2 regions of the Geobacillus zalihae genome follow, and region 2 is predicted to be linked to the other one. Evidence: a T-box and tRNA genes for the amino acid it is inferred to sense, from the RefSeq annotation. Region 2 holds a T-box; the other holds one or more tRNA genes.
The links. A T-box is a leader RNA that pairs with one kind of tRNA and senses whether it is charged. The one in region 2 lies ahead of serS (serine--tRNA ligase), so its partner is inferred to be a tRNA-Ser.

Region 1 (14,736 bases), 500 kb from region 2:
CATTACATTCATCCTGCCATCTAGTTCTAGTATACACGAGGAGGTGACCGCATGCTTTGCGGATTGGCTTCACTCATTCTGCTCGTCGCCGCTGTTTGGGGCGGGGCGCATATCGCCTTGCACGCGAAACAAACAAAAAAATAGGGAAACGAGTCTGTTTGTTTCCACCGTTTCAATTGGTATAATGGGGGGTATATGGAACGTAGGGAGGAATGAACATGATTCGATACTGGAAACTGTTGTTCTCTCTCGCTGTCGCCTCCGTCTTGCTGGTTGGCTGTGGAACGAAAGAGCACGAGACGACACAGGCGGCAAAGGAAGAGCAGACAGCCGACGATCCAAAACCATCGTCTGATGCGCCGTCATCCACAGAACATTCTTCCTCGAAAGAAGCAAAAGAGCAAACATCACCAACCGGGAAAGAGGAAGAGCAATCAACGACAAAAGAAGAGCAATCTGCTGCTTCACAACCGACCGTTTCCTTGTCCTATCAAGAAGGGAAACAAACCATCACGAAAACGGCAACGCTGCAAACGAGCGACAATCAACATTTTTCCCTCTATGTTTTGGAAGGATGGACCCTTGACGCCGAAGAACCGGGCGCCGATGTCTTGCTTCATGGCGACGCATTCGCCCGCATCCGCTTGCTTTCGGAGGGGGAAACAAACTACGAGCAACTAGCGCAAGAACATGCCCAAGCGGTTGACGCCAACGCCGCCCGCCAACAAACGAACGGATTGCCTAAGCCGTTCGCTGATGCCGTTTGGTACACTGCCCAAGCGGACGGTGTCACCGTTCATGTCATCGCCAGCGCCCAACCAACGCCGATGCTATTGACCGTGCACGCTCCAAGCAACGAAGACGTGCTTGGCGCCGTACTCGCCATGGCGGCGACGCTGCAAAAGCAATAACTTATTTTAGGGAGGGCCTCGCCCTCCCGCCTTTCCAAAAAGAAAAACCCTCTTTTCGCCATATGAAGAGGGTCAAACGAGCTGCTTGCTTTCTTCTTTGCGGAAAAATGTTCTCATCGCATGGAACACATCCGATTTTTGCTTCAAAATATAATAGCGGAATTTTTCGTCTTTAATATTGCGATACGCCGACATGAGCGTGGAATGGCGGTTGTACTGGTTGACTTCCCCGTACCCAAACATGTTCGACACTTTCATCAGCTCTTGAACAAGCTTCACGCAACGGGCATTGTCCGATGTCAAGTTGTCGCCGTCGGAGAAGTGGAACGGATAAATGTTGTAGCGCGACGGAGAATACTTCGTTTCGATCAGTTCAAGCGCCTTGCGGTAGGCGGATGAGCAAATCGTCCCGCCGCTTTCCCCTTTCGTGAAAAATTCGTCCTCGCTGACAACTTTCGCTTCCGTATGGTGGGCGATAAAGGCGATCTCAACGGTTTCATATTTCGTGCGCAAAAAGCGCGTCATCCAGAAGAAAAAGCTGCGTGCCATATATTTTTCCCACATGCCCATCGATCCGCTTGTGTCCATCATCGCCAAGACGACCGCCTTCGATTCTGGCTTGACGACTTCGTTCCACGTTTTAAACTTCAAATCTTCGCGGTAAATCGGATAAAAACCTGGTTTGCCATTCATGGCATTGCGCTTGAAGGCAGCGAGCATCGTCCGCTTCTTATCGATGTTCCCCATCAGTCCGGTGCGGCGGATGTCATTAAATTCGATATGTTGAGTTACATTTTGATCCAGCTCTTTTCGTTGCAAGTTGGGCAGCTCCAGTTGGCTAAAGAACGCTTCCTCAATCTCCATCAGTGACACTTCAGCTTCGTAATAATCTTGGCCCGGCAAATCGCCAGCCCCTTGGCCTTTTCCTGGCCCTTGCCCCTCCCCGCTTCCGTCTCGGGCCACGACATCGCCGACTTGGCTGTCTCCGTTTCCTTGGCCGACGTGTTTGTTTTTCTCATAATTGTAGCGGATTTTGTATTCATCGAGCGAGCGGATCGGAATTTTAATCACATCGCGCCCGTTGGACATGATAATGCTTTCTTCCGTAATTAAGTCGGGCAAATTGTTTTTGATCGCTTCCTTCACTTTTTCTTGATGGCGCTTTTGATCATCATATCCTTTGCGGTGGAGGGACCAGTCTTCTTTCGATACAACAAAATTCCCCTTCATGTTTTCCCCTCCTTTGAAAAAATCATTTTCACACTTTTCGCTTTCCCGCATATACTTATGTTGGCGTCATCAAAACGGGCCATCACGATGCCAAGTTGGTTTATTTTATCGTATGCAAAAATTCAAAATAATTGACCAATGAATGAGGAAAATAGAAAAGTAGACAAGCCCGATTATCAGCTTCGCGCCCTCTTGTTCGCTTCCTTTTAGCGAAGCTCGCTGCGTCGTCTTCGCTCGACCCTCCCTGTGCAACTCGGTCAGACAGGGGAGGAGGATAAAAAAAGCATGCCTCAGCGCTTGAGGCATGCCTAGCGGTTCAACAAGCTGCCGACATAACGGAGCAATTCATTGGCTGACGTGGAGTTGTACCCGTATTCATCAATGAGGCGGGCGACGACTTCGTTAATTTTTTTCAACTGCTGCTCATCCGGTGTTTTCGTCGACGTTGTAATTTTGACAATGTCCTTTAAATCCGCAAACAATTTCTTCTGGATCGCTTCCCGCAACCGTTCATGTGAATTATAATCAAACCGCTGTCCTTTTCGTGCATATGCCGAAATGCGAATTAAAATTTCTTCGCGAAACGCTTTTTTCGCATTTTCGGAAATGCCGATTTGTTCCTCGATCGAGCGCATCAGCTTTTCATCCGGATTCATTTCCTCACCCGTAAGCGGATCGCGCAGTTTCGTCTTGTTGCAGTACGCCTCGACGTTGTCCAAATAGTTATCCATCAACGTTTTCGCTGACTCTTCATACGAATAGACGAACGCCTTTTGCACTTCTTGTTTTGCGATTTCATCATACTCCTTGCGCACGAGCGAAATGAAATTCAAATACCGCTCGCGGTCTTCCTTCGTGATCGACGGATGCTGATCCAATCCTTCTTTCAACGAACGAAGCACGTCAAGCGCATTGATCGACGGCACTCCTTTGCGGATGATGCAGGCAGAAATGCGGTTGATGACATAGCGTGGGTCGATGCCGCTCATCCCCTCATCCGGATGCTCCTTTTTCAGCTCCTCCACATCGACCTCGCTGAATCCTTCAATCATTTCGCCATCATACAAGCGCATTTTCTTCAATAAATCCACATCCGGCCGCTTCGATTCTTTCAGCCGCGTCAAAATCGTAAACATAGCCGCAATCCGCAGCGTGTGCGGGGCGATATGCACGTCGGCGACGTCGCTTTCGCGGATCATTTTTTCATAAATGCGCTCTTCTTCCGAGACGCGCAAGTTGTACGGAATCGGCATGACGATGATACGCGAATGGAGCGCCTCGTTCTTTTTGTTGGCAATGAACGACCGATATTCCGTTTCGTTCGTATGCGCGATGATCAATTCATCGGCGCTGATTAAAGCAAACCGCCCAGCCTTGAAATTGCCTTCTTGCGTCAGCGACAGCAAATGCCAAAGAAATTTTTCATCGCACTTTAACATCTCTTGAAATTCCATAATCCCGCGGTTGGCTTTGTTCAGCTCGCCGTCAAACCGATACGCGCGCGGGTCAGACTCGGAACCGTATTCCGCGATCGTTGAAAAATCAATGCTTCCCGTTAAATCGGCGATGTCTTGCGATTTTGGGTCAGACGGACTGAACGTCCCGATGCCGACGCGGCGGTTTTCCGAGAAGAAAATACGCTCCACCAGCACGTCTTCAATGCGTCCGCCGTACTCTTTCTCAAGCCGCATCATATTGAGCGGCGACAGCTCACCTTCAATGCGAATGCCGTACTCACGGTAAAAATCGTCGCGCAAATGGTGAGGAATGAGGTGAAGCGGGTCTTCATGCATCGGGCACCCTTTAATCGCATAAACGGCTCCGCGCTCCGTTTTGGAGTACTCCTCAAGCCCGCGCTTCAGGAGCGTTACCAACGTCGACTTCCCGCCGCCGACCGGCCCCATCAGCAGCAAAATCCGTTTCCGCACATCAAGCCGCTTCGCCGCCGGGTGGAAATATTCCTCAACGAGCCGCTCAAGCGCCTCCTCAAGCCCGAACAGGTGCTGGCTGAAAAACTTATATCGTTTCCGCCCATTCACCTCTTCGACCCCAGCATCTTTGATCATATTATAAACACGCGAATGAGCCGACTGGGCCACCCACGGCTTTTCTTTTAAAATCTTTAAATACTCGGCAAACGTTCCTTCCCATTTCAACTTTTCTTCTTCTTCCCGATACCGGGCGATTTTTTGCAAAATATCCATAAAGGACCTCCTCACCCTTGGATGTCTAACAGCAAGATTATTACAATTTATGCGAGGATGTCCCGTATCATTCGCCGCAAAAAAAATTTTGTCTCCTAACAACCAGCTGCGGTCATTCACATGCTTGGCCATATTCGCTATAATAAAGAGGGAAACGCCTGCCACTTTCATTATGAAGGAGGAACAAACGATGCGCACGTTGCTTGTGCTAGGGGTTATCATTGCGTTTTTGACGGCCATTTTCACCGCTGGCTATGAAGACAAACCAGGCGTCAGACAATAAGACCAAAAAAACGACCTCCAGAGCGAAGGTCGTTTTTTTGTTTATGACAACCCATAAAACCGTTGTTGGCGCAACGCTTCGTACACTAAAATGGCCGCCGTGTTCGACAAGTTTAACGAGCGCACTTTGTCATTCATCGGGATGCGAAGGCAACGATCCATATTGGCCTCAAGCAGCTCCTTCGGCAATCCGGTCGTTTCACGGCCGAACACAAAGAAAATATGTTTTTCTGTATCGCTGAAATCAAACGAATCATAATACCGGCGCCCGAATTTCGTAATGAAATAAAACTCCCCTTCCGGAAAGCGGGCGAATAGTTCGTCAAGCGAGTCATAATACGAAATATTGACATACGGCCAATAATCAAGCCCGGCGCGCTTTAACATTTTATCATCCGTTGAAAACCCAAGCGGACGAATCAAGTGAAGCGCCGTATCCGTAGCCGCGCATGTGCGGGCGATATTCCCGGTATTAGCCGGAATTTCTGGTTGGTACAGTACTACATGGAGCGGCATTTCGTTCACCTCAGCAACATCGTTTATTTGCGGTCAATGATGTGAAAAAATTTATACCGAATGTTTGGCGTATAGGCGCTTGAATCTTCATACGACCAGTAACGCATGCGGCTGTTTGTCGTATGGGCGTTCACAAGCGGCATCCCGTTCTGATCTTTCGCCACCACAATCGTTGAGTGGTCGAAGCGTCCGTCCCCTTGAAAATCATAACAGATGACATCGCCTGCCATCAATTGCTCCGGCTCCGCCACTTCCACCGCCTGCAAGCCGATGCGCGACCCGCTCAAATACCAACGAAAAGCATGGGCCACAGCCCAGCTGTAACTCCAACTTCCGTTTTGACACCACCATCCCCTCGCACGGTTCGGATAGCCCGTCATCGGCGCCCCGCCTGCATACAAGCATTGAGAGACAAAATTCGTGCAATCCACCGGAAACGACGGAAACACCGGGTTATGCCGATTCCACCACGTTTCCGCATACCGCACCGCCCGGGCGCGGTCATACTGGTAAGAAAGACGCTCCCCCGTCCATTGCTCTCGTTCGACGCGCGGCGCCTCCATATACCCCCCCAACCGGTTGATCGGTTCATCAGCTACAAGCTCACCGCGAACAAAACAGGCGCATCGCTCCTCAACCTGTTCTTCTATATATAGTGAACCCCTTTGCTTAATTAAAAATTGATGGTGGGCAATATACATCACTTTCGCTTCCCGCTCGATGGTCTGCCTGCCGATAATTTGTCCCCGGATCGTGCAACGGACGATCTCCGCACCGCGCTTTTGGCAAAGCCGTTGCTTTCTTGCCGCCTCTTCGCTTCGGATATTGCTTTCCGACACAAACGAGCGGGCTCGCTCATCCAACCACGCGCGCAACTGTTTTTTCATGCTGCTTTCCACCACTTTCGTTTTTGTTACTACCTTATGTGGGGAAGCTGCGTTTTTTTCCCTATTCCTTTGCCTCAGCCAACAGTTTCAGTCCTTTTTCAATCTCAGCGATCACATCGGCATCCGCCTCCGTTTGCCGCGCGGCCTCCAAATAAGGCTTAGCGCTTGGATCCCCGATTTTCCCGAGCGCCCACGCCGCCGTCCCGCGGATGACTGGACGGCTATCCTCTTTCAACAAACGCAGTAAGTGCGGCACCGCGGTTTGGTCTTTGTAATGGGCGAGCGCCAGAATGGCATTGCGCTGAATCGGCTTTTTCCCACGCCATGAACCCGCCATGGCCCCAAATGTTTCTTTAAATTCACGGTTGCTCATCTGAAGCAGCGGGATGAGTTTCGGCTTTACCGCTTCCGGATCCGGCTCGAATTCTGGATGCAAATGAAAGTCTTTCCCCTTATTTTCCGGGCAGACTTGCTGGCATGTATCGCAGCCGTACAGCCGGTTCCCGATTTTCTCCCGAAACTCGTCGGCCAAAAAGCCTTTCGTTTGCGTTAAAAAGGAAAGGCACCGCTGTGCGTTCAGTTGTCCCCCTTGTACAAGCGCCCCGGTCGGGCAGGCATCAATGCATTTCGTGCACGTGCCGCATCGGTTTTCAACCGGTTCATCAGGGGGAAATGGAATATTCGTAATCATTTCTCCCAAATACACATACGATCCAAACTCCGGTGTAATAATAGAGCAGTTCTTGCCGCTCCAACCGATCCCTGCCCGTTCCGCCACCGCCCGATCGGCGAGCTCTCCGGTATCCACCATCGAGCGAACGCGGGCATGGGGCACTTTGGCCAGCAAAAACTCCTCGAGCTGCTGCAAACGTTCCCGCAACACATCGTGGTAGTCCTTTCCCCATGAAGCGCGGCAAAAAACGCCGCGCCGTTCCGTCTTTGTCCCCCGCGGCGCATTTTTCATTTTGGACGGATAGGCAAGAGCAATGGCAATGATCGATTTTGCTTCCGGAAGAAGCAATGAAGGATTCGTCCGTTTCTCAATATCTGGTTCCTCAAAACCGGACTGATAGCCGAGCTCCTGCTGGCGGCGCAGCCGTTCCTTTAATTCAACAAACGGATCAGCGCTCGCAAATCCGATTTTATCAATGCCGATTGACCGACTATACTCAATGACTTCCCGCTTTAATGCCATAACATCCATCGTTTTCCCTCCTTTCGTCATATATGATAAAATGAAATCCGAGGTGATCAAGATGAAATTCGTGATATCAGAACAACTAAAGCAACGCCTTCCTTCTGGTAAATTCGGCGTCATCCGCTATCATCATATCGAGGTCAGCGATTCACCGCAAATGTTAAGGGGGCGGCTTGAGCTGTTTCAAGAATCTCTTTACATCGAGCTGCAGGAAAAGTCGATTGCCGACATTCCTGAGATGGTCGAATGGCGCCGTACTTTCAAACAAATCGGAACGGACCCAAGCCGCTATCGACCGTCAAGTGAAAGCCTGTACCGACGCATCCAGAAAAAAAGCTTCATTTCGCCTATCCATTCAGCGGCAGACATAAACAACTTTTTTTCACTCTATTATAAAATTCCACTCGGCATCTATGATCTAGACCGCATCAACGGGACAGTGACGCTCACGATCGGCACGGAACAAGATGAATACATCGCGTTAAACGGCCGCACAGTCAACTTTGCCAACAAACTCGTCAGCAAAGATGAACGAGGGCCGTTTGGCAGTCCGATCGTCGATTCGGAGCGGACCGCCGTGACGAGAGAAACGAAAAACGCTTTGCAAATCGTTTACTTTCTCCCATCAACGCCAGAAGAAACCGCCAAGCGCCAGCTTCAAGCCATCCAAACGATGTTTGTGCAAATTCATGGCGGCGAAGCCGACGCCCAATTGTTCGTTTGATCTTCTCCCCCCACTTTCCTGCCGTTGGAAACGGGGGACTCCCTCCCTACTTGAACGCTCTCCCACCTACGCTCACGCGTGGAAGTGGGGGGCTTCTCGGTTTAGGGTGATAAATAAAAAAACGCAATGCCTCGTTCTTTAACGAAACGAAACACTGCGTTGTCCCCAAGCATCATAACATAATTTTAAAGCTAACGAGAGACATTATAACAGACTTCCACACGCATCGCAAGAAAAAAACGCAAAAATCGACAAAAGAAATTGTACAAAAGGGCACCAGAATCTCTGGTGCCAGCAACCAGTGACCCGTACGGGATTCGAACCCGTGTTACCGCCGTGAAAGGGCGGTGTCTTAACCACTTGACCAACGGGCCATTATGGCGGAGAAGGCGGGATTTGAACCCGCGCGCCGCAAAACTGCGACCTAACGGTTTAGCAAACCGTCCCCTTCAGCCACTTGGGTACTTCTCCGTAACATGGCTCCGCAAGTAGGATTCGAACCTACGACCTACCGGTTAACAGCCGGTTGCTCTACCGCTGAGCTATTGCGGAATGATGAATAACTATATGTTATGCACATCTTCCAAATGTGCTCGTTGCCTCTTCCTCTGCCAGCTAATTCAAGGAAGCGAGATGCGTCGAGGCAACTCGCAGCGAATTCGAAGATGTGAAGCTCGTCGCTCCGCTTTTGCTGTGGAACGATGGGGCATTGTTCGCCCATTATTATAGCGAATAGCCAAAAAACATTCAATGGAAAATAATGGGCCTAAGTGGACTTGAACCACCGACCTCACGCTTATCAGGCGTGCGCTCTGACCAGCTGAGCTATAGGCCCGTCAAAAGCGGGTGATGGGAATCGAACCCACGACATCAGCTTGGAAGGCTGAGGTTTTACCACTAAACTACACCCGCATATCATTTAGTTGAACATCCGCCACGCTGCTTCCATGCCCCTTCCTCTACCAGCTGATTCATAGAAGCCAGATGCGTCGGGGCAACTCGAAGCAGATTCGATGATGCAGATGCTCGTGGCTGAGGTTTTACCACTAAACTACACACGCATATCATTTGGAGTCAACATCTGCCACGCTCTTCCATGCCTCTTCCTCTGCAAGCTAATTCGAGGAAGCTGGATGCGTCGAGGCAACTCGAAGCTAATTCAATGATGCGAATGCTCGTGGCTGAGGTTTTACCACTAAACTACACACGCAAATATAGAATATAATGAAAAGGGCGACTAGTGGGAATCGAACCCACGCATGCCAGAGCCACAATCTGGTGCGTTAACCACTTCGCCATAGTCGCCTCGATCTGGTGCCGGCTGCAGGACTTGAACCCGCAACCTACTGATTACAAGTCAGTTGCTCTACCAATTGAGCTAAGCCGGCACATTTAAAATTAGCTAGTGATTCATGTTGTCTGCCTGGTTGTGCCTCTTCCTCTTCAAGCTCATTCAAGGAAGCCTTGTGCGTCGAGGCAACTCGCAGCCAATTCGATGATGCCGATGCTCGTCTCTACCAATTGAGCTAAGCCGGCATGATTTTAAAGTGCATGGCGGAGGAGGAGGGATTCGAACCCCCGCGCGCCTTGCGGCGCCTCTCGGTTTTCAAGACCGACCCCTTCAACCACTTGGGTACTCCTCCAAAAAAGCAACAATAATAATGGTGGACCTTGTAGGACTCGAACCTACGACCGGACGGTTATGAGCCGTCTGCTCTAACCAGCTGAGCTAAAGGTCCGATAATGGTGGCGGTGGAGGGGATCGAACCCCCGACCTCACGGGTATGAACCGTACGCTCTAGCCAGCTGAGCTACACCGCCAAATTTAAGTCAAAAGGTGGAGCCTATCGGGATCGAACCGATGACCTCCTGCTTGCAAAGCAGGCGCTCTCCCAGCTGAGCTAAGGCCCCATGATAAATCGGGAAGACAGGATTTGAACCTGCGACCTCACGGACCCGAACCGTGTGCTCTACCAAGCTGAGCTACTTCCCGACAAAACGCGCTCGAGAGGATTCGAACCCCTAACCTTCTGATCCGTAGTCAGATGCTCTATCCAATTGAGCTACGAGCGCACAAGTGCCGAGGGCCGGACTCGAACCGGCACGGTAGTTACCTACCCCAGGATTTTAAGTCCTGTGCGTCTGCCAATTCCGCCACCCCGGCGGAAGTGGAGCGGAAGACGGGGCTCGAACCCGCGACCCCCACCTTGGCAAGGTGGTGTTCTACCGCTGAACTACTTCCGCAAGACGATGAGCCATGGAGGACTCGAACCTCCGACCCTCTGATTAAAAGTCAGATGCTCTACCTACTGAGCTAATGGCTCACGAGTTGGATAACACTCTAGGATAGTGATGTCCCTTCCTCTACAAGCATATTCAAGGAAGCAAGATGCGTCGGGACAACTCGAAGCGAACTCGATGATGCAAAGCTCGTTGCTCTACCTACTGAGCTAATGGCTCATGGTTAGGACAACACTCTAGGTACTACCTAGCTCTACCTGCCTCTTCCTCTGCCAGCTAATTCAAGGAAGCCTTGTGCGTCGAGGCAACTCGCAGCCAATTCGATGATGCCGATGCTCGTCTCTACCAATTGAGCTAAGCCGGCACATTTAAAATTAGCTAGTGATTCATGTTGTCTGCCTGGTTGTGCCTCTTCCTCTTCAAGCTCATTCAAGGAAGCCTTGTGCGTCGAGGCAACTCGCAGCCAATTCGATGATGCCGATGCTCGTCTCTACCAATTGAGCTAAGCCGGCACATTTAAAATTAGCTAGTGATTCATGTTGTCTGCCTGGTTGTGCCTCTTCCTCTTCAAGCTCATTCAAGGAAGCCTCGTGCGTCGAGGCAACTCGCAACAGATTCGACGATGCGAGTGCTCGTGGCTACCCATTGAACTAAGCCGGGGTGGTTTGAACATCTGACATGTCTGTGAACTACTCCCACTTAGCTTTGCATGAAGCAGGAATCTTCTTTCGGAACTATGATAAAAATGGTGGCTCGGGACGGAATCGAACCGCCGACACAAGGATTTTCAGTCCTTTGCTCTACCGACTGAGCTACCGAGCCGTATTATATTTTTCACACTGCCTATTGATACCGCTTTGTGCCTCTTCCTCTGCCAGCGGATTCGACGATGCTGGATGCGTCGAGGCAACTCGAAGCGAATTCGATGAAGCAGATGCTCGTCTCTACCGACTGAGCTACCGAGCCTTATCTTATTTTTCCCTTGTTCGTTGATGATTTTTGTGTCCCTTCCTCTACTAGCCCATTCGAAGAAGCCAGATGCGTCGGGACAACTCGCAGCAGATTCGACGATGCGGATGCTCGTCTCTACCGACTGAGCTACCGAGCCATATTTTTTCATCTTTCACAATTTTGAAAGAATGGCGGTCCCGACGGGACTCGAACCCGCGATCTCCTGCGTGACAGGCAGGCATGTTAACCACTACACTACGGGACCAATTTTGGTTGCGGGGGCAGGATTTGAACCTGCGACCTTCGGGTTATGAGCCCGACGAGCTACCGGACTGCTCCACCCCGCGGCGATAAGAAAGTAAATTAATTTGCACAATGCTCTTATCGTTGTTGTTCGTCGCCTCTTCCTCTACAAGCTGATTCAAAGATGCCAGATGCGTCGAGGCAACTGGAAGCGGATTCGTTGAAGCAAAGGCTCTTTGCTCCACCCCACGATGATGAGAAAGCAAGTCAGCTTTTATATTAAGATGGTGGAGGATGACGGGATCGAACCGCCGACCCCTTGCTTGTAAGGCAAGTGCTCTCCCAGCTGAGCTAATCCTCCACGAAATTGCCTAGCAGCGACCTACTCTTGCAGGGGCGCTGGCCCCAACTACCATCGGCGCTGGAGGGCTTAACTTCCGTGTTCGGGATGGGAACGGGTGTTTCCCCTCCGCCATAGCCACTAGGCAACAATGGACAAGTCTTATTATAAGGAAAGTTGACCTGTTGTCAAGACTTTTTCATTCCCTCAAAACTAGATAACCGTGCTCAGGAAGAAGCCGCTCGCCTGCGCTTTTCGCATTGTCCAGCTCCGGCTCGCCGCCGCTCGGGGTCAAATAACCTTCGCCTTCGGGATGTGAACATCCCTGCAGGCGAAGAACATTTGCCCGTCGCGGCGACCCGCTCGCCTGCGCTTTTCACTGTCTAGTTCCGGCCGCCATCGGCTCGCGACGCTTCGGTCCTGCTGCGGCGGCGACAGCCTCCTCGCAGGCCCTCCAGCGCACCTCGCCGATAAGCGGGCGGCCTCCACTTTTCTTGCTGTCCAGTTCCAGCGCCTAGCTCTCTTCTGCCAAATAACCTTCCCCCTCGGGGTGCAAGCACCCCTGCGGGTGAAGAACATTTGGCTTCGAGAGCTAATCGCGGCGCTTCCACTTTTCTAGGTTAAGCCCTCGATCGATTAGTATCCGTCAGCTCCACGTGTCGCCACGCTTCCACCTCGGACCTATCGACCTCGTCATCTTCGAGGGATCTTACCCGCTTTGCGCGGTGGGAAATCTCATCTTGAGGGGGGCTTCACGCTTAGATGCTTTCAGCGCTTATCCCGTCCGCACATAGCTACCCAGCGGTGCCCCTGGCGGGACAACTGGTACACCAGCGGTGCGTCCATCCCGGTCCTCTCGTACTAAGGACAGCTCCTCTCAAATTTCCTCCGCCCGCGACGGATAGGGACCGAACTGTCTCACGACGTTCTGAACCCAGCTCGCGTACCGCTTTAATGGGCGAACAGCCCAACCCTTGGGACCGACTACAGCCCCAGGATGCGATGAGCCGACATCGAGGTGCCAAACCTCCCCGTCGATGTGGACTCTTGGGGGAGATCAGCCTGTTATCCCCGGGGTAGCTTTTATCCGTTGAGCGATGGCCCTTCCATGCGGAACCACCGGATCACTAAGCCCGACTTTCGTCCCTGCTCGACCTGTCCGTCTCGCAGTCAAGCTCCCTTGTGCCTTTGCACTCTCCGAATGATTTCCAACCATTCTGAGGGAACCTTTGGGCGCCTCCGTTACCTTTTGGGAGGCGACCGCCCCAGTCAAACTGCCCACCTGACACTGTCTCCCACCCCGCTAAGGGGTGCGGGTTAGAATTTCAATACCGCCAGGGTGGTATCCCACCGCCGCCTCCACCGAAGCTGGCGCTCCGGCTTCCCAGGCTCCCACCTATCCTGTACAAGCGATACCAAAATTCCATATCAGGCTGCAGTAAAGCTCCACGGGGTCTTTCCGTCCTGTCGCGGGTAACCTGCATCTTCACAGGTAGTATAATTTCACCGGGTCTCTCGTTGAGACAGCGCCCAAGTCGTTACACCTTTCGTGCGGGTCGGAACTTACCCGACAAGGAATTTCGCTACCTTAGGACCGTTATAGTTACGGCCGCCGTTTACTGGGGCTTCGGTTCGCACCTTCGCTTCCGCTAAGCGCTCCCCTTAACCTTCCAGCACCGGGCAGGTGTCAGCCCCTATACGTCGCCTTTCGGCTTCGCAGAGACCTGTGTTTTTGATAAACAGTCGCTTGGGCCTTTTCACTGCGGCTCTTCAGGGCTCTTCACCCCAAAGAGCACCCCTTCTCCCGAAGTTACGGGGTCATTTTGCCGAGTTCCTTAACGAGAGTTCTCCCGCGCGCCTTAGGATTCTCTCCTCGCCTACCTGTGTCGGTTTGCGGTACGGGCACCTCTTCCCTCGCTAGAGGCTTTTCTTGGCAGTGTGAAATCGGGGACTTCCGGATCACTCCGTCGCCGTCACCGCTTGGCCTTACAATCCGCGGATTTGCCTGCGGATCAGCCTCACGGCTTGGACAGGCTCTTCCAGCCGCCTGCTCGCCCTATCCTCCTGCGTCCCCCCATCGCTCAAACGGGAAGAAGGTGGTACAGGAATCTCAACCTGTTGTCCATCACCTACGCCTTTCGGCCTCGGCTTAGGTCCCGACTAACCCTGAGCGGACGAACCTTCCTCAGGAACCCTTAGGCTTTCGGCGCAGAGGATTCTCACCTCTGTTTTCGCTACTCATACCGGCATTCTCACTTCTAAGCGCTCCACCAGTCCTTCCGGTCTGGCTTCTCTGCCCTTAGAACGCTCCCCTACCGATGACCAACGGTCATCCCGCAGCTTCGGCGGCACGTTTAGCCCCGGTACATTTTCGGCGCAGAGTCACTCGACCAGTGAGCTATTACGCACTCTTTAAATGGTGGCTGCTTCTAAGCCAACATCCTGGTTGTCTTTGCAACTCCACATCCTTTTCCACTGAACGTGCACTTCGGGGCCTTAGCTGGCGATCTGGGCTGTTTCCCTCTCGACCACGGATCTTATCACTCGCAGTCTGACTCCCGGGCATAAGTCGTTGGCATTCGGAGTTTGACTGGGTTCGGTAACCCGGTTTGGGCCCCTAGCCCAATCAGTGCTCTACCTCCAAGACTCCTAAACCCGAGGCTAGCCCTAAAGCTATTTCGGGGAGAACCAGCTATCTCCAAGTTCGATTGGCATTTCACCCCTACCCACACCTCATCCCCGCACTTTTCAACGTGCGTGGGTTCGGGCCTCCAGCCGGTGTTACCCGGCCTTCACCCTGGACATGGGTAGATCACCTGGTTTCGGGTCGACGACGACGTACTTGACGCCCTGTTCAGACTCGCTTTCGCTGCGGCTCCGCCTCTTCGGCTTAACCTCGCACGCCATCGTCACTCGCCGGTTCATTCTACAAAAGGCACGCCATCACGCATGAACGCGCTCTGACTACTTGTAGGCACACGGTTTCAGGTTCTCTTTCACTCCCCTCCC
Region 2 (14,736 bases):
GCGATCTACGACTGTGCGACTGAGGCGCGCAAACATGGCGTCCCGATCATCGCTGACGGCGGGATCAAATATTCCGGCGACATTGTGAAGGCGATCGCGGCTGGGGCGCATGCGGTTATGCTCGGCAGCTTGCTTGCTGGTGTTTCCGAAAGCCCGGGTGAGACGGAAATTTATCAAGGCCGCCGCTTCAAGGTGTACCGGGGCATGGGATCGGTCGCAGCCATGGAGCGCGGCAGCAAAGACCGCTATTTTCAAGAAGATGCGAAAAAGTTTGTCCCGGAAGGCATCGAGGGACGCGTTCCATACAAAGGGCCGCTTGCCGACACGATTTATCAGCTTGTCGGTGGGTTGCGCGCCGGCATGGGCTATTGTGGAACCCGCAATTTGGAAGAGCTGCGCGAAAAAACGCAGTTTATCCGCATGACGAGCGCGGGGCTCCGTGAAAGCCATCCGCATGACGTGCAAATTACGAAAGAAGCGCCGAACTACTCTGCTTTTTGATCGGAGTTGCGCCGATCGGCTCAACTGTGACGGAGACATGTCCTCCGTCTATTTTTTTGGCCGACGGTATGTTACAATAACGGTTGTGTGAGGAGGGTGTCATTGTGAGGAGGAGAAAACAAAACTGGTTGTTTTGGTTGCTGTCGATTTGCCTTTGTTTAACGTTTGGTCCGTTTCAACAGACGGTGAAGGCGGAAAGCGCCCCGCTTGACATCCGGGCGGACGCTGCGATTTTAGTGGATGCACAAACGGGAAGAATTTTGTATGAAAAAAATATCGATACGGTGCTTGGGATTGCCAGCATGACGAAAATGATGACCGAGTATTTGCTTCTTGACGCCATTAAGGCGAAGCGCGTCAAATGGGATCAAATGTACACGCCAAGCGATTACGTGTACCGGCTGTCGCAAGACCGGGCGCTGTCCAATGTCCCGTTGCGAAAAGATGGCAAGTATACGGTGCGTGAGCTGTACGAGGCAATGGCCATTTATTCGGCGAACGGGGCAACGGTCGCGATTGCTGAGATCATCGCTGGATCGGAGAAAAATTTTGTGAAAATGATGAACGACAAAGCGAAAGAGCTTGGGCTGAAAGATTATAAGTTTGTCAATGCCACAGGGTTGAGCAATAAGGATTTAAAAGGATTCCATCCAGAAGAGACAAGCACAAATGAGGAAAACGTCATGTCCGCACGTGCGATGGCGATGCTTGCCTACCGGTTGCTGAAAGATCATCCCGAAGTGCTGAAAACAGCGAGCATTCCTCATAAAGTATTCCGGGAAGGAACAAAAGATGAAATCAAAATGGACAACTGGAATTGGATGCTGCCTGGGCTTGTGTACGGATACGAAGGTGTAGACGGGTTGAAAACCGGCTATACGGAATTTGCCGGCAACTGTTTCACCGGGACGGCGAAACGAAACGGCGTCCGCTTGATTTCGGTTGTCATGAACGCGAAAGATGCGAGTGGGAAAACAACAAAAGAGGCGCGCTTTAAAGAGACAGAAAAACTATTTAACTACGGATTCAACCAATACTCCCTCGAGACGCTTTATCCAAAAGGGTACCAGCTGAAAGGAAAAGAAACACTTCCGGTCGTGAAAGGGAAAGAAAAAGAGGTTCGTGTCGCGACAGGAAAGAATCTGGATCTGCTTGTGAAAAACGGCGAGGAAAAACAATACAAACCTGTATATGTGTTGGACAAGAAAAAAATGACAAAAGAAGGAAAGCTAGTCGCCCCTTTGAAAAAAGGGGAAACGGTTGGATATATGACGCTCGAATATAAAGGGGACGACTCCCTTGCCTTCTTAAGCCCAGACATGCAAAAAAACATCCGTGTGCCGCTTGTCACAACAGCTGAAGTCGAAAAAGCCAATTGGTTTGTTCTTTCGATGCGCGCGGTCGGCGGACTGTTTGTTGATTTATGGACAAGCGTCGCCAAAACAGTGAAAGGCTGGCTGTAGAATCGACTCCCCTTGATGGGGAGCTTTTTTCCATTGTGATTTTTGTAAAAATTGAGGTAAAATAAAACAGTGGAATCGTCCTTTTGCATGCCTCGCAAAGCATAAGGATTAGGAATAGGGGGAATCAACGTTGGCATTGACAGGTACGGACCGCGTCAAACGCGGCATGGCGGAAATGCAAAAAGGCGGCGTCATCATGGACGTCGTGAACGCAGAACAGGCGAAAATCGCTGAAGCGGCAGGGGCTGTCGCGGTTATGGCGCTCGAGCGCGTCCCGGCGGACATTCGCGCCGCTGGCGGTGTCGCGCGCATGGCCGACCCGACGGTGATCGAAGAAGTGATGAAGGCCGTTTCGATCCCAGTCATGGCGAAAGTGCGGATCGGTCACTATGTTGAGGCGCGTGTCTTAGAGGCGCTTGGTGTCGACTACATTGACGAAAGCGAAGTATTAACGCCGGCTGATGAGGAATTCCATATTGACAAACGGCAGTTTACCGTTCCATTTGTGTGCGGTTGCCGCGATTTAGGGGAAGCGGCGCGCCGCATTGCAGAAGGGGCATCGATGTTGCGGACGAAAGGAGAGCCGGGGACAGGCAACATTGTTGAGGCCGTGCGCCATATGCGCAAAGTGAACGCGCAAATTCGCAAAGTCGTCAACATGAGCGAAGATGAGCTTGTCGCTGAGGCGAAACAGCTCGGGGCTCCGGTTGAGGTGCTGCGCGAGATCAAGCGGCTTGGCCGCCTGCCGGTCGTCAACTTTGCCGCCGGCGGTGTCGCGACACCGGCTGACGCTGCCTTGATGATGCACTTGGGTGCGGACGGTGTCTTTGTTGGGTCTGGCATTTTCAAATCGGAAAATCCGGAAAAATACGCGCGCGCGATCGTAGAGGCGACGACTCATTACGAAGACTATGAATTGATCGCACACTTGTCGAAAGGATTGGGCGGCGCGATGCGCGGCATCGATATCGCGACATTGTTGCCGGAGCACCGGATGCAAGAACGCGGCTGGTAAGCTAAATAAAGGAGCAAAGCAACGATGAAAATAGGTGTACTTGGACTGCAAGGAGCTGTGCGGGAGCATGTTCGCGCCATTGAGGCGTGCGGCGCCGAGGCGGTCATCGTGAAAAAGCCGGAGCAGCTTGAAGGGTTGGACGGTCTTGTGCTGCCGGGCGGCGAAAGCACGACGATGCGGCGGCTCATCGACCGCTATGGGCTGATGGAGCCGCTCAAGCAATTTGCCGCTGCCGGCAAGCCGATGTTCGGTACGTGCGCCGGGCTCATTTTGCTGGCGAAGCGAATTGTCGGCTATGACGAGCCACATTTAGGATTAATGGACATTACAGTCGAGCGGAACTCGTTCGGTCGGCAGCGGGAAAGCTTTGAGGCGGAGCTGTCGATTAAGGGTGTCGGCGACGGGTTTGTCGGCGTCTTCATCCGTGCTCCGCACATTGTCGAGGTCGGCGACGGGGTCGATGTCCTCGCGACATACAATGACCGCATTGTCGCGGCCCGGCAAGGCCAGTTTCTTGGTTGCTCGTTCCATCCAGAGCTGACCGACGATCATCGATTGATGCAATACTTTCTCAACATGGTCAAAGAAGCGAAAATGACGTCAAGCCTTAAGTAAAGTGATCAAGCGAAAGCGATGAGAGGAACAAGCAGCAGACCCCCTTTCTTTCAGAGAGCCGGTGGGTGGTGCAAACCGGCAGGGAGCTCCTGTGAATCCATCCTCGAGCAAAACGTTGAACGCCAAAGCGGGTCAGTAGGCGTTTTCGGCAGCCGCCGTGAACGGCAAAAAGGGAAGGCATCGCAAGCCTTCAATAAGGGTGGCACCGCGGGGTCGCTCCCGTCCCTTTTGGGGACGGGGGCTTTTTTATGTATAATATTGAATGGAAAAGGAGGTAAAAGCCATGCTGGATGTGAAAATATTGCGCGCCCAGTTTGAAGAAGTGAAAGAAAAACTAATGCAGCGCGGCGGAGATTTGGCGAACATCGACCGGTTTGAACAGTTGGACAAAGAACGCCGCCGTTTGATTGCTGAGGTGGAAGAGCTAAAAAGCAAACGCAATGATGTGTCGCAGCAAATTGCCGCCCTTAAGCGCGAGAAAAAGGATGCGGAGCCGCTGATCGTCCAAATGCGCGAAGTCGGCGACCGCATTAAGCAAATGGATGAGCACATTCGCCAACTGGAAGAGGAACTCAACGCCCTGTTGTTATCGATTCCAAATATTCCGCATGAATCCGTACCGGTCGGCCAGTCGGAAGAGGACAATGTCGAAGTGCGGAGATGGGGGGAGCCGCGTTCGTTTTCCTTTGAGCCGAAGCCGCATTGGGAAATCGCCGATCGGCTCGGTTTGCTCGACTTTGAGCGAGCCGCCAAAGTGGCGGGAAGCCGATTTGTCTTTTATAAAGGGTTAGGAGCGCGGCTTGAGCGGGCGCTCATCAACTTTATGCTTGACATCCATCTCGATGAATTCGGTTACGAAGAAGTGTTGCCGCCATATTTAGTGAACCGGGCGAGCATGATCGGAACCGGACAGTTGCCGAAATTTGCCGAGGATGCGTTCCATTTGGACAGCGAAGATTATTTCCTCATTCCGACCGCTGAGGTGCCGGTGACGAACCTGCATCGCGACGAAATTTTGGCCGCAGATGATTTGCCGATTTACTATGCGGCCTACAGCGCCTGCTTCCGCGCGGAAGCCGGGTCGGCCGGCCGCGACACGAGAGGGCTGATCCGCCAGCATCAGTTCAATAAAGTCGAGCTGGTAAAATTCGTAAAGCCGGAGGACTCGTACGATGAATTGGAAAAGCTGACGCGCCAGGCAGAGACGATTTTGCAACGGCTCGGGCTTCCGTACCGCGTTGTCGCCTTGTGCACCGGAGACCTTGGATTCTCGGCGGCGAAAACGTACGATATTGAAGTTTGGCTGCCAAGTTACGGAACGTACCGGGAAATTTCGTCGTGCAGCAACTTTGAGGCGTTTCAAGCGCGCCGTGCCAACATCCGCTTCCGTCGCGATCCAAAAGCGAAACCGGAGTACGTGCATACATTAAACGGTTCGGGGCTAGCCATTGGGCGGACGGTCGCCGCCATTTTGGAAAACTACCAGCAAGAAGACGGCTCGGTCATCGTTCCGGAAGCGCTTCGTCCTTACATGGGGAATCGGGACGTCATTCGCTGAAAAAAGGTGCTTGAGGCAAATCGTTGGTTGACTTTTCCCGACTGCCGTGTTATAGTGAATGACGTTGGCAATGAGGAACAAGAAATCTTGTTCTTGGCCAAGACGATGATGAAGAGGACTGACGCGCATAAGAGGAGATTGTCATCTGAAACGGCTGACCGCCGAAAGCCGTTTCCCATCATAAAAAAACCCGCCGTTGACCGGCGGGTTTTTTATGCCTTTATTTTTTTACAACAGTAAATTGATCAGCGATCAGCAGCCAGTTTTGTGGAAAATCAATGCCAAGTTTCCAATAGCTGACCCCGCGCAAACCAAGTTCCTTCACGAGATTAAATTTTGCTTGAATGGAGCGGGCGTCCTCGAACCATACTTCATGCTCGCGTCCGTTTTCGTCGCGATAGCGAAAATGCGGTGCCTGCGCCTCCGTATCGTATTCGATGGCAACGTTATACTTTGCGGCGAGGGCGATGGCTTGCTGCGGGCTGAGGGCCTGGGCGTACGGGCCGCCGGGTACATATGGCAGCGTCCAGTCGTAGCCATACAAGTTTTGCCCCATCAAAATTTTTCCGGCTGGCATTTCAGAGATGGCGTACTCGAGAACGCGGCGGACCGGACCGATCGGGGACACCGGCATCGGCGGCCCGCCGCTGTAGCCCCATTCATACGTCATGATCACGACAAAGTCGACAATTTGTCCATGGGCGCAGTAGTCGTGTGCTTCGTACCAACGTCCGCGCTGGGTCGCGCTCGTTTTCGGCGCCAAGGCGGTCGACATCATCCACCCTTCTCGTGCAAACCGCCGTTTCGCTTTGCGCAAAAACGCATTATACGCCTCACGGTCTTCCGGGCGCAAATATTCAAAATCAAAATGGATGTCGCGGAAGCCATACCGTCTAGCGGTCGCGACAATGTTGTCGAGCAGACGATTTTGCAGCGTTTCGTTTGTTAACATAAGCGCGCCGAGCTCGTCGCTGAACTGCCCGTTTTCAATGTTGGCGACAACCATAACGAGCGTGACGCGGTTGGCGCGGGCAATATCCGGAAAGTCGTCAAGCGGCGGCTCTTGCAATGTCGCGTCGCGTCGGATCGCAAAATAAAAAGGACTCAAATAAGTCAAATACGGAGCGGCTTCGCGAGCGCTCGCCTCCAGCGCTGGGCTGACAGTCGCGCCGCGCGGTTCAATATAGGCGTTAAACTCCGCTCTTCGCTTGGCGCCGGGCGGTATATAAAGCCGCTGCCCGACCTTAAGCGGAGCGTTTAAGGAGAGGCGATTCACTTCGGCAAGCCGCTGCATCGGAATCGAAAATCGGCGTGCAATCGACCATAACGTTTCGCCGCGCTGCACCCAGTAAAAACGACCGACGATCGGGATCACGAGCGCCTGGCCGACAACGAGTTTATCAGGGTTTGGAAGCTTGTTGGCCCGGACAATTTCTTCCGCCGTGGTCCCGTATGCCTCAGCAATTCCACTTAACGTTTGTCCACTCTGCACTACGTGGATTTGCATACTTGACCTCCTAGTTGCGTCTTTATTCTCCATATTCTATGATGAAAAGAAAGGAGAAATGACCGTTTGTGTGAAGGGGTATACGATGAACACCGACGAGTACTACATGCGATTGGCAATGGAAGAAGCAAAAAAAGCGGAGCAGATCGGCGAAGTGCCGATCGGCGCTGTCATCGTTCAAGACGGCCGCGTCATCGCCCGCGCTCATAATTTGCGGGAAACCGAACAACGCGCCATCGCTCATGCAGAAATTTTGGCAATCGATGAAGCATGCCGGGCAACCGGTTCATGGCGGCTTGAGCGGGCGACGTTGTACGTAACGCTTGAGCCGTGCGCCATGTGCGCAGGCGCCATTGTTCTTTCCCGCATCGAACGGGTTGTATTTGGCGCGTTTGACCCAAAGGGAGGGTGCGCTGGGACATTGATGAACTTATTGCAGGAAAGCCGATTTAACCATCAGGTTAAGGTGGTAAGCGGGGTGCTTGCTGACGAGTGCGGTTCGCTGTTGAGCCAATTTTTTCGACGATTGCGCGAACAAAAGAGAAATGTTGGCGGGAGTGCCAACGAAAATTCCGTCGATTGACATTGCATTTTTTCCGCTAACGAGCTATACTGATAGTGCCGTGCTAAGCGGGGAGGTAGCGGTGCCCTGTACTCGCAATCCGCTCTAGCGAGGCTGAATTCCTTCTCGAGGTTAGTCTGTTGCGAGGCCTGTCTCAAGCAAGTGGTGTTGACGTCTGGGTCCCGCGCAATGGGATTCCGTGAACCCTGTCAGGTCCGGAAGGAAGCAGCAGTAAGCGGATGCTCCCATGTGCCGCGGGGACGCCTGGGCTGAGCTAACTGCTTGAGCAACGCTCGGGGCAGCTAATCGACAGAAGGTGCACGGCCTTACATAGCGATAGGGAACAAAACCCACTCATGGCGAGTGGGTTTTTTGTTATTTCAAATTGCAATAGGAAGTTATATAATAGATAGGACGAGAGAAAGAGGAGGGCCGTTTTCCGTGGCATACCAAGCGTTATATCGCGTGTTTCGGCCGCAGCGCTTTGCGGACATGGTCGGCCAAGAACACGTGACCAAGACGTTGCAAAGCGCCCTGCTTCAACATAAAATATCGCACGCTTACTTATTTTCCGGCCCGCGCGGTACAGGAAAAACGAGCGCAGCGAAAATTTTCGCCAAGGCGGTCAACTGTGAACAGGCGCCAGCGGCGGAGCCATGCAATGAGTGTCCAGCTTGCCTCGGCATTACGAATGGAACGGTTCCCGATGTGCTGGAAATTGACGCTGCTTCCAACAACCGCGTCGATGAAATTCGTGATATCCGTGAGAAGGTGAAATTTGCGCCGACGTCGGCCCGCTACAAAGTGTATATCATCGACGAGGTGCATATGCTGTCGATCGGTGCGTTTAACGCGCTGTTGAAAACGTTGGAGGAGCCGCCGAAACACGTCATTTTCATTTTGGCCACGACCGAGCCGCACAAAATTCCGGCGACGATCATTTCCCGCTGCCAACGGTTCGATTTTCGCCGCATCCCGCTTCCGGCGATCGTTTCACGGCTAAAGTATGTCGCAAGCGCCCAAGGTGTCGAGGCGTCCGATGAGGCATTGTCCGCCATCGCCCGTGCTGCAGACGGGGGGATGCGCGATGCGCTCAGCTTGCTTGATCAAGCCATTTCGTTCAGCGACGGGAAACTTCGGCTCGACGACGTGCTGGCGATGACCGGGGCTGCATCATTTGCCGCCTTATCGAGCTTCATCGAAGCCATCCACCGCAAAGATACAGCGGCGGTTCTTCAGCAGTTGGAAACGATGATGGCGCAAGGGAAAGATCCGCATCGTTTGGTTGAAGACTTGATTTTGTACTATCGCGATTTATTGCTGTACAAAACCGCTCCCTATGTGGAGGGAGCGATTCAAATTGCTGTCGTTGACGAAGCGTTCACTTCACTGTCGGAAATGATTCCGGTTTCCAATTTATACGAGGCCATCGAGTTGCTGAACAAAAGCCAGCAAGAGATGAAGTGGACAAACCACCCGCGCCTTCTGTTGGAAGTGGCGCTTGTGAAACTTTGCCATCCATCAGCCGCCGCCCCGTCGCTGTCGGCTTCCGAGTTGGAACCGTTGATAAAGCGGATTGAAACGCTGGAGGCGGAATTGCGGCGCCTGAAGGAACAACCGCCTGCCCCTCCGTCGACCGCCGCGCCGGTGAAAAAACTGTCCAAACCGATGAAAACGGGGGGATATAAAGCCCCGGTTGGCCGCATTTACGAGCTGTTGAAACAGGCGACGCATGAAGATTTAGCTTTGGTGAAAGGATGCTGGGCGGATGTGCTCGACACGTTGAAACGGCAGCATAAAGTGTCGCACGCTGCCTTGCTGCAAGAGAGCGAGCCGGTTGCAGCGAGCGCCTCAGCGTTTGTATTAAAATTCAAATACGAAATCCACTGCAAAATGGCGACCGATCCCACAAGTTCGGTCAAAGAAAACGTCGAAGCGATTTTGTTTGAGCTGACAAACCGCCGCTTTGAAATGGTAGCCATTCCGGAGGGAGAATGGGGAAAAATAAGAGAAGAGTTCATCCGCAATAAGGACGCCATGGTGGAAAAAAGCGAAGAAGATCCGTTAATCGCCGAAGCGAAGCGGCTGTTTGGCGAAGAGCTGATCGAAATTAAAGAATAAACCGTTTAAAGGAGGATGCCAAGATGATGCGTGGCGGAATGGGCAATATGCAAAAAATGTTAAAACAAATGCAAAAAATGCAAAAAGAAATGCAAAAAGCGCAGGAAGAGTTGGCGGAAAAAACGGTGGAAGGCACGGCGGGCGGAGGCATGGTGACCGTTGTCGCTAACGGTCATAAACAAATTTTGGAAGTAAAAATTAAAGAGGAAGTCGTCGACCCAGACGATATTGAAATGCTGCAAGATTTGATTTTGGCAGCGACAAACGATGCGTTGAAAAAAGCGGATGAGTTGGCTAATGAAATGATGGGGCAGTTTACGAAAGGACTTAACATTCCAGGGTTGTTCTAGGGGGGGCGTATGCATTATCCAGAACCGCTATCGAAGTTGATTGACAGTTTTATGAAACTGCCCGGCATCGGCCCGAAAACGGCTGCCCGCCTTGCATTTCATGTGCTGGCGATGAAAGAAGACACCGTGCTTGAGTTTGCCAAAGCGCTCGTTGATGTCAAGCGGCATATTCATTATTGCACGATTTGCGGACATATTACAGATACAGACCCTTGCTACATCTGCAAAGACGAGCGGCGCGACCGGACGACGATTTGCGTTGTTCAGGATCCGAAAGATGTCATCGCCATGGAGAGGATGAAAGAATACAATGGCCTGTACCACGTGTTGCACGGGGCCATCTCGCCGATGGAAGGCATCGGACCGGAAGATATTAAAATCGCCGAGCTGCTCACGCGATTGCAGGATGAGACGGTCCAAGAGGTGATTTTAGCGACCGACCCGAACATCGAGGGAGAGGCAACGGCGATGTACATCTCCCGCCTGTTGAAGCCGACAGGAATCAAAGTCACCCGCATCGCCCATGGCTTGCCGGTCGGCGGCGACTTGGAGTATGCGGACGAAGTGACGTTATCAAAGGCGTTGGAAGGGCGCCGTGAGCTATAGAGAGAAAGAAGGTGGGGATCGGTTTGTTATGGCGGCGAAAGGGGAAACTAAAGAGACAATTTGATGAGAAGTTAATGGCTGAACTACAAAAGGCTAGAACTGAATGGCTTGAGCAGAAACAACTCATCGAAAAAAGCGTCGATCCGTCTCCGGAGGTGCTGAGCGCATTGCAACTCGCTGAGGCCAAATATTTTTTCCTCCTCCGCGAAGCGAAGCACCGCCGCATCACACTTAAGGAAGTGCGTTAACTTCCTTATTTTTTTGTTCTTTTTTCCCCTGTTTCTCATACGTTGGTAGTACAAGCGTGCAAAAAGGGGGTTCAAACGTTGGAGCCGAAAGTCGTCATTACCGTGTTGCTAGCGCTTATCGCCGTTTTGCTTATCGTCGGCGCCCGTCTCAAAGCGCTTCGCCTGATCGGCTACGCTGCTATCCGCCTGATCGTCGGGGCGCTCGCGCTGTTTGTCATCAACGCCATCGGCGGGCATTTTAACATCCATATTCCGATTAACCTCGTCACCTCAATCGTTTGCGGATTTCTTGGCCTCCCTGGAGCGGCAGCGTTAATCGTGATTGACCGATATATTTTGTAGGCATCATTATTCAAGATGCCTTTAATTTTTTTGTTTAAAAGTTATTGACTTTTATATGACAATGCATTATATTAATTAATGTCGCTGTTCATGAAAGATATGTTGACAGCAAATTAAATGATATGTATAATGATAAAAGTGTGCAAGATAAACAAGTTCCTTGAAAACTAAACAAAACGCAAGCGTCATAAGAAAAGCGGAGGCCGCTTTGGCCGAAGCTGGACAATCCGAAAAGCCAATCAACTTTCTTTGGAGAGTTTGATCCTGGCTCAGGACGAACGCTGGCGGCGTGCCTAATACATGCAAGTCGAGCGGACCGGATCGGAGCTTGCTCTGATTTGGTCAGCGGCGGACGGGTGAGTAACACGTGGGCAACCTGCCCGCAAGACCGGGATAACTCCGGGAAACCGGAGCTAATACCGGATAACACCGAAGACCGCATGGTCTTTGGTTGAAAGGCGGCCTTTGGCTGTCACTTGCGGATGGGCCCGCGGCGCATTAGCTAGTTGGTGAGGTAACGGCTCACCAAGGCGACGATGCGTAGCCGGCCTGAGAGGGTGACCGGCCACACTGGGACTGAGACACGGCCCAGACTCCTACGGGAGGCAGCAGTAGGGAATCTTCCGCAATGGGCGAAAGCCTGACGGAGCGACGCCGCGTGAGCGAAGAAGGCCTTCGGGTCGTAAAGCTCTGTTGTGAGGGACGAAGGAGCGCCGTTCGAAGAGGGCGGCGCGGTGACGGTACCTCACGAGGAAGCCCCGGCTAACTACGTGCCAGCAGCCGCGGTAATACGTAGGGGGCGAGCGTTGTCCGGAATTATTGGGCGTAAAGCGCGCGCAGGCGGTTCCTTAAGTCTGATGTGAAAGCCCACGGCTCAACCGTGGAGGGTCATTGGAAACTGGGGGACTTGAGTGCAGGAGAGGAGAGCGGAATTCCACGTGTAGCGGTGAAATGCGTAGAGATGTGGAGGAACACCAGTGGCGAAGGCGGCTCTCTGGCCTGCAACTGACGCTGAGGCGCGAAAGCGTGGGGAGCAAACAGGATTAGATACCCTGGTAGTCCACGCCGTAAACGATGAGTGCTAAGTGTTAGAGGGGTCACACCCTTTAGTGCTGCAGCTAACGCGATAAGCACTCCGCCTGGGGAGTACGGCCGCAAGGCTGAAACTCAAAGGAATTGACGGGGGCCCGCACAAGCGGTGGAGCATGTGGTTTAATTCGAAGCAACGCGAAGAACCTTACCAGGTCTTGACATCCCCTGACAACCCAAGAGATTGGGCGTTCCCCCTTCGGGGGGACAGGGTGACAGGTGGTGCATGGTTGTCGTCAGCTCGTGTCGTGAGATGTTGGGTTAAGTCCCGCAACGAGCGCAACCCTCGCCTCTAGTTGCCAGCACGAAGGTGGGCACTCTAGAGGGACTGCCGGCGACAAGTCGGAGGAAGGTGGGGATGACGTCAAATCATCATGCCCCTTATGACCTGGGCTACACACGTGCTACAATGGGCGGTACAAAGGGCTGCGAACCCGCGAGGGGGAGCGAATCCCAAAAAGCCGCTCTCAGTTCGGATTGCAGGCTGCAACTCGCCTGCATGAAGCCGGAATCGCTAGTAATCGCGGATCAGCATGCCGCGGTGAATACGTTCCCGGGCCTTGTACACACCGCCCGTCACACCACGAGAGCTTGCAACACCCGAAGTCGGTGAGGTAACCCTTACGGGAGCCAGCCGCCGAAGGTGGGGCAAGTGATTGGGGTGAAGTCGTAACAAGGTAGCCGTACCGGAAGGTGCGGCTGGATCACCTCCTTTCTAAGGATGTTATTGACAAAATCGAATGGTTTGATTATAATGACGCTTGCTGTTTTGTTTGGTTTTGAGGGAATTGGTTATTCTCTCGGTTGTTTTGCGCCTGCGTCTGCGAGTGATTCAGCGGAGCTGGATTCCTCGGCGCAAGGCCGCAAAGAAGCTGACTCAAGGCAGCAGCCTTGTTTCGTTTTGAGGGAACTGACCGTTCCTTGCAATGTGTATATGGGCCTATAGCTCAGCTGGTCAGAGCGCACGCCTGATAAGCGTGAGGTCGGTGGTTCAAGTCCACTTAGGCCCATTGGATGGGGCCTTAGCTCAGCTGGGAGAGCGCCTGCTTTGCAAGCAGGAGGTCATCGGTTCGATCCCGATAGGCTCCACCATATCAAGGTAAGAGGTTTCAACGTAGTTGCTTTGCGTCTGCGTCTACAAGCGGATTCGGAGAAGCTGAATTCCTCGACGCAAACCAGCGAAGAAGCAGGTTCAAGGCAGCAACTTTGCATCTGCGTCTTCTAGCAGATTCGAGGAAGTGGGATTCCTCGATGCAAGACTGCAGAGAAGCAAATTCAAGAAGCAGTCTCGTTCCTTGAAAACTAGATAACCGATAAAGCAAAGGAAGAAGCCGAGAGCGCAATAGGTTAAGCTGGAAAGGGCGCACGGTGGATGCCTTGGCACTAGGAGCCGATGAAGGACGGGGCAAACGCCGAAACGCTTCGGGGAGCTGTAAGCAAGCGTTGATCCGGAGATGTCCGAATGGGGGAACCCACTGTCCGTAATGGGGCAGTATCCATGCCTGAATCCATAGGGCATGGAGGGCACACCCGGGGAACTGAAACATCTTAGTACCCGGAGGAGAAGAAAGCAACCGCGATTCCCTGAGTAGCGGCGAGCGAAACGGGAACAGCCCAAACCAAGAGGCATGTCCTCTTGGGGTTGTAGGACCGCTCACGATGGGAGTGAGAAAGGGACGGGGTAGACGAACCGGTCTGGAACGGCCGGCCAGAGAAGGTGAGAGCCCTGTAGTCGAAACTTCGTTCCCTCCCGAGCGGATCCTGAGTACGGCGGGACACGAGGAATCCCGTCGGAAGCAGGGAGGACCATCTCCCAAGGCTAAATACTCCCTAGTGACCGATAGTGCACCAGTACCGTGAGGGAAAGGTGAAAAGCACCCCGGGAGGGGAGTGAAAGAGAACCTGAAACCGTGTGCCTACAAGTAGTCAGAGCCCGTTGATGGGTGATGGCGTGCCTTTTGTAGAATGAACCGGCGAGTGACGATGGCGTGCGAGGTTAAGCCGGAGAGGCGGAGCCGCAGCGAAAGCGAGTCTGAACAGGGCGTGTGAGTACGTCGTCGTCGACCCGAAACCAGGTGATCTACCCATGTCCAGGGTGAAGGCCGGGTAACACCGGCTGGAGGCCCGAACCCACGCACGTTGAAAAGTGCGGGGATGAGGTGTGGGTAGGGGTGAAATGCCAATCGAACTTGGAGATAGCTGGTTCTCCCCGAAATAGCTTTAGGGCTAGCCTCGGGTTTAGGAGTCTTGGAGGTAGAGCACTGATTGGGCTAGGGGCCCAAACCGGGTTACCGAACCCAGTCAAACTCCGAATGCCAATGACTTATGCCCGGGAGTCAGACTGCGAGTGATAAGATCCGTGGTCGAGAGGGGAACAGCCCAGACCGCCAGCTAAGGCCCCGAAGTGCACGTTCAGTGGAAAAGGATGTGGAGTTGCAAAGACAACCAGGATGTTGGCTTAGAAGCAGCCACCATTTAAAGAGTGCGTAATAGCTCACTGGTCGAGTGACTCTGCGCCGAAAATGTACCGGGGCTAAACGTGCCGCCGAAGCTGCGGGATGACCGTTGGTCATCGGTAGGGGAGCGTTCTAAGGGCAGAGAAGCCAGACCGGAAGGACTGGTGGAGCGCTTAGAAGTGAGAATGCCGGTATGAGTAGCGAAAACAGAGGTGAGAATCCTCTGCGCCGAAAGCCTAAGGGTTCCTGAGGAAGGTTCGTCCGCTCAGGGTTAGTCGGGACCTAAGCCGAGGCCGAAAGGCG

Region 1: it encodes a tRNA-Ser, which carries the amino acid that the T-box ahead of serS (serine--tRNA ligase) is inferred to sense. The anticodon was not compared.

What each region holds. Positions count from the first base shown of each region.
Region 1 covers NZ_CP129217.1:520,854-535,589, reverse strand. The annotation lists gene QWV57_RS02765 (DUF8580 domain-containing lipoprotein) at 219-911, shown strand; gene yhbH (sporulation protein YhbH) at 984-2,141, opposite strand; gene QWV57_RS02755 (PrkA family serine protein kinase) at 2,450-4,345, opposite strand; gene trmL (tRNA (uridine(34)/cytosine(34)/5-carboxymethylaminomethyluridine(34)-2'-O)-methyltransferase TrmL) at 4,670-5,143, opposite strand; gene QWV57_RS02745 (amidase domain-containing protein) at 5,167-6,030, opposite strand; gene queG (tRNA epoxyqueuosine(34) reductase QueG) at 6,092-7,234, opposite strand; gene QWV57_RS02735 (B3/B4 domain-containing protein) at 7,287-7,952, shown strand; tRNA gene QWV57_RS02730 (tRNA-Glu) at 8,255-8,326, opposite strand; tRNA gene QWV57_RS02725 (tRNA-Ser) at 8,331-8,423, opposite strand; tRNA gene QWV57_RS02720 (tRNA-Asn) at 8,430-8,504, opposite strand; tRNA gene QWV57_RS02715 (tRNA-Ile) at 8,714-8,787, opposite strand; tRNA gene QWV57_RS02710 (tRNA-Gly) at 8,794-8,864, opposite strand; tRNA gene QWV57_RS02705 (tRNA-His) at 9,185-9,257, opposite strand; tRNA gene QWV57_RS02700 (tRNA-Thr) at 9,265-9,340, opposite strand; tRNA gene QWV57_RS02695 (tRNA-Ser) at 9,505-9,595, opposite strand; tRNA gene QWV57_RS02690 (tRNA-Ile) at 9,615-9,691, opposite strand; tRNA gene QWV57_RS02685 (tRNA-Met) at 9,697-9,773, opposite strand; tRNA gene QWV57_RS02680 (tRNA-Ala) at 9,791-9,863, opposite strand; tRNA gene QWV57_RS02675 (tRNA-Pro) at 9,872-9,945, opposite strand; tRNA gene QWV57_RS02670 (tRNA-Arg) at 9,952-10,025, opposite strand; tRNA gene QWV57_RS02665 (tRNA-Leu) at 10,031-10,116, opposite strand; tRNA gene QWV57_RS02660 (tRNA-Gly) at 10,122-10,196, opposite strand; tRNA gene QWV57_RS02655 (tRNA-Lys) at 10,204-10,276, opposite strand; gene QWV57_RS02650 (hypothetical protein) at 10,619-10,774, opposite strand; tRNA gene QWV57_RS02645 (tRNA-Phe) at 10,940-11,015, opposite strand; tRNA gene QWV57_RS02640 (tRNA-Asp) at 11,334-11,409, opposite strand; tRNA gene QWV57_RS02635 (tRNA-Met) at 11,415-11,491, opposite strand; tRNA gene QWV57_RS02630 (tRNA-Val) at 11,673-11,748, opposite strand; rRNA gene rrf (5S ribosomal RNA) at 11,757-11,873, opposite strand; rRNA gene QWV57_RS02620 (23S ribosomal RNA) at 12,344-14,736, opposite strand, start outside.
Region 2 covers NZ_CP129217.1:17,109-31,844, forward strand. The annotation lists gene guaB (IMP dehydrogenase) at 1-501, shown strand, start outside; gene QWV57_RS00075 (serine hydrolase) at 606-1,964, shown strand; gene pdxS (pyridoxal 5'-phosphate synthase lyase subunit PdxS) at 2,095-2,979, shown strand; gene pdxT (pyridoxal 5'-phosphate synthase glutaminase subunit PdxT) at 3,004-3,594, shown strand; T-box leader at 3,604-3,824, shown strand; gene serS (serine--tRNA ligase) at 3,878-5,152, shown strand; gene QWV57_RS00095 (glycoside hydrolase family 18 protein) at 5,373-6,659, opposite strand; gene tadA (tRNA adenosine(34) deaminase TadA) at 6,745-7,242, shown strand; RNA gene ffs (signal recognition particle sRNA large type) at 7,281-7,545, shown strand; gene dnaX (DNA polymerase III subunit gamma/tau) at 7,663-9,342, shown strand; gene QWV57_RS00115 (YbaB/EbfC family nucleoid-associated protein) at 9,369-9,692, shown strand; gene recR (recombination mediator RecR) at 9,702-10,298, shown strand; gene QWV57_RS00125 (YaaL family protein) at 10,322-10,546, shown strand; gene QWV57_RS00130 (pro-sigmaK processing inhibitor BofA family protein) at 10,625-10,888, shown strand; rRNA gene QWV57_RS00135 (16S ribosomal RNA) at 11,135-12,692, shown strand; tRNA gene QWV57_RS00140 (tRNA-Ile) at 12,914-12,987, shown strand; tRNA gene QWV57_RS00145 (tRNA-Ala) at 12,994-13,069, shown strand; rRNA gene QWV57_RS00150 (23S ribosomal RNA) at 13,323-14,736, shown strand, end outside.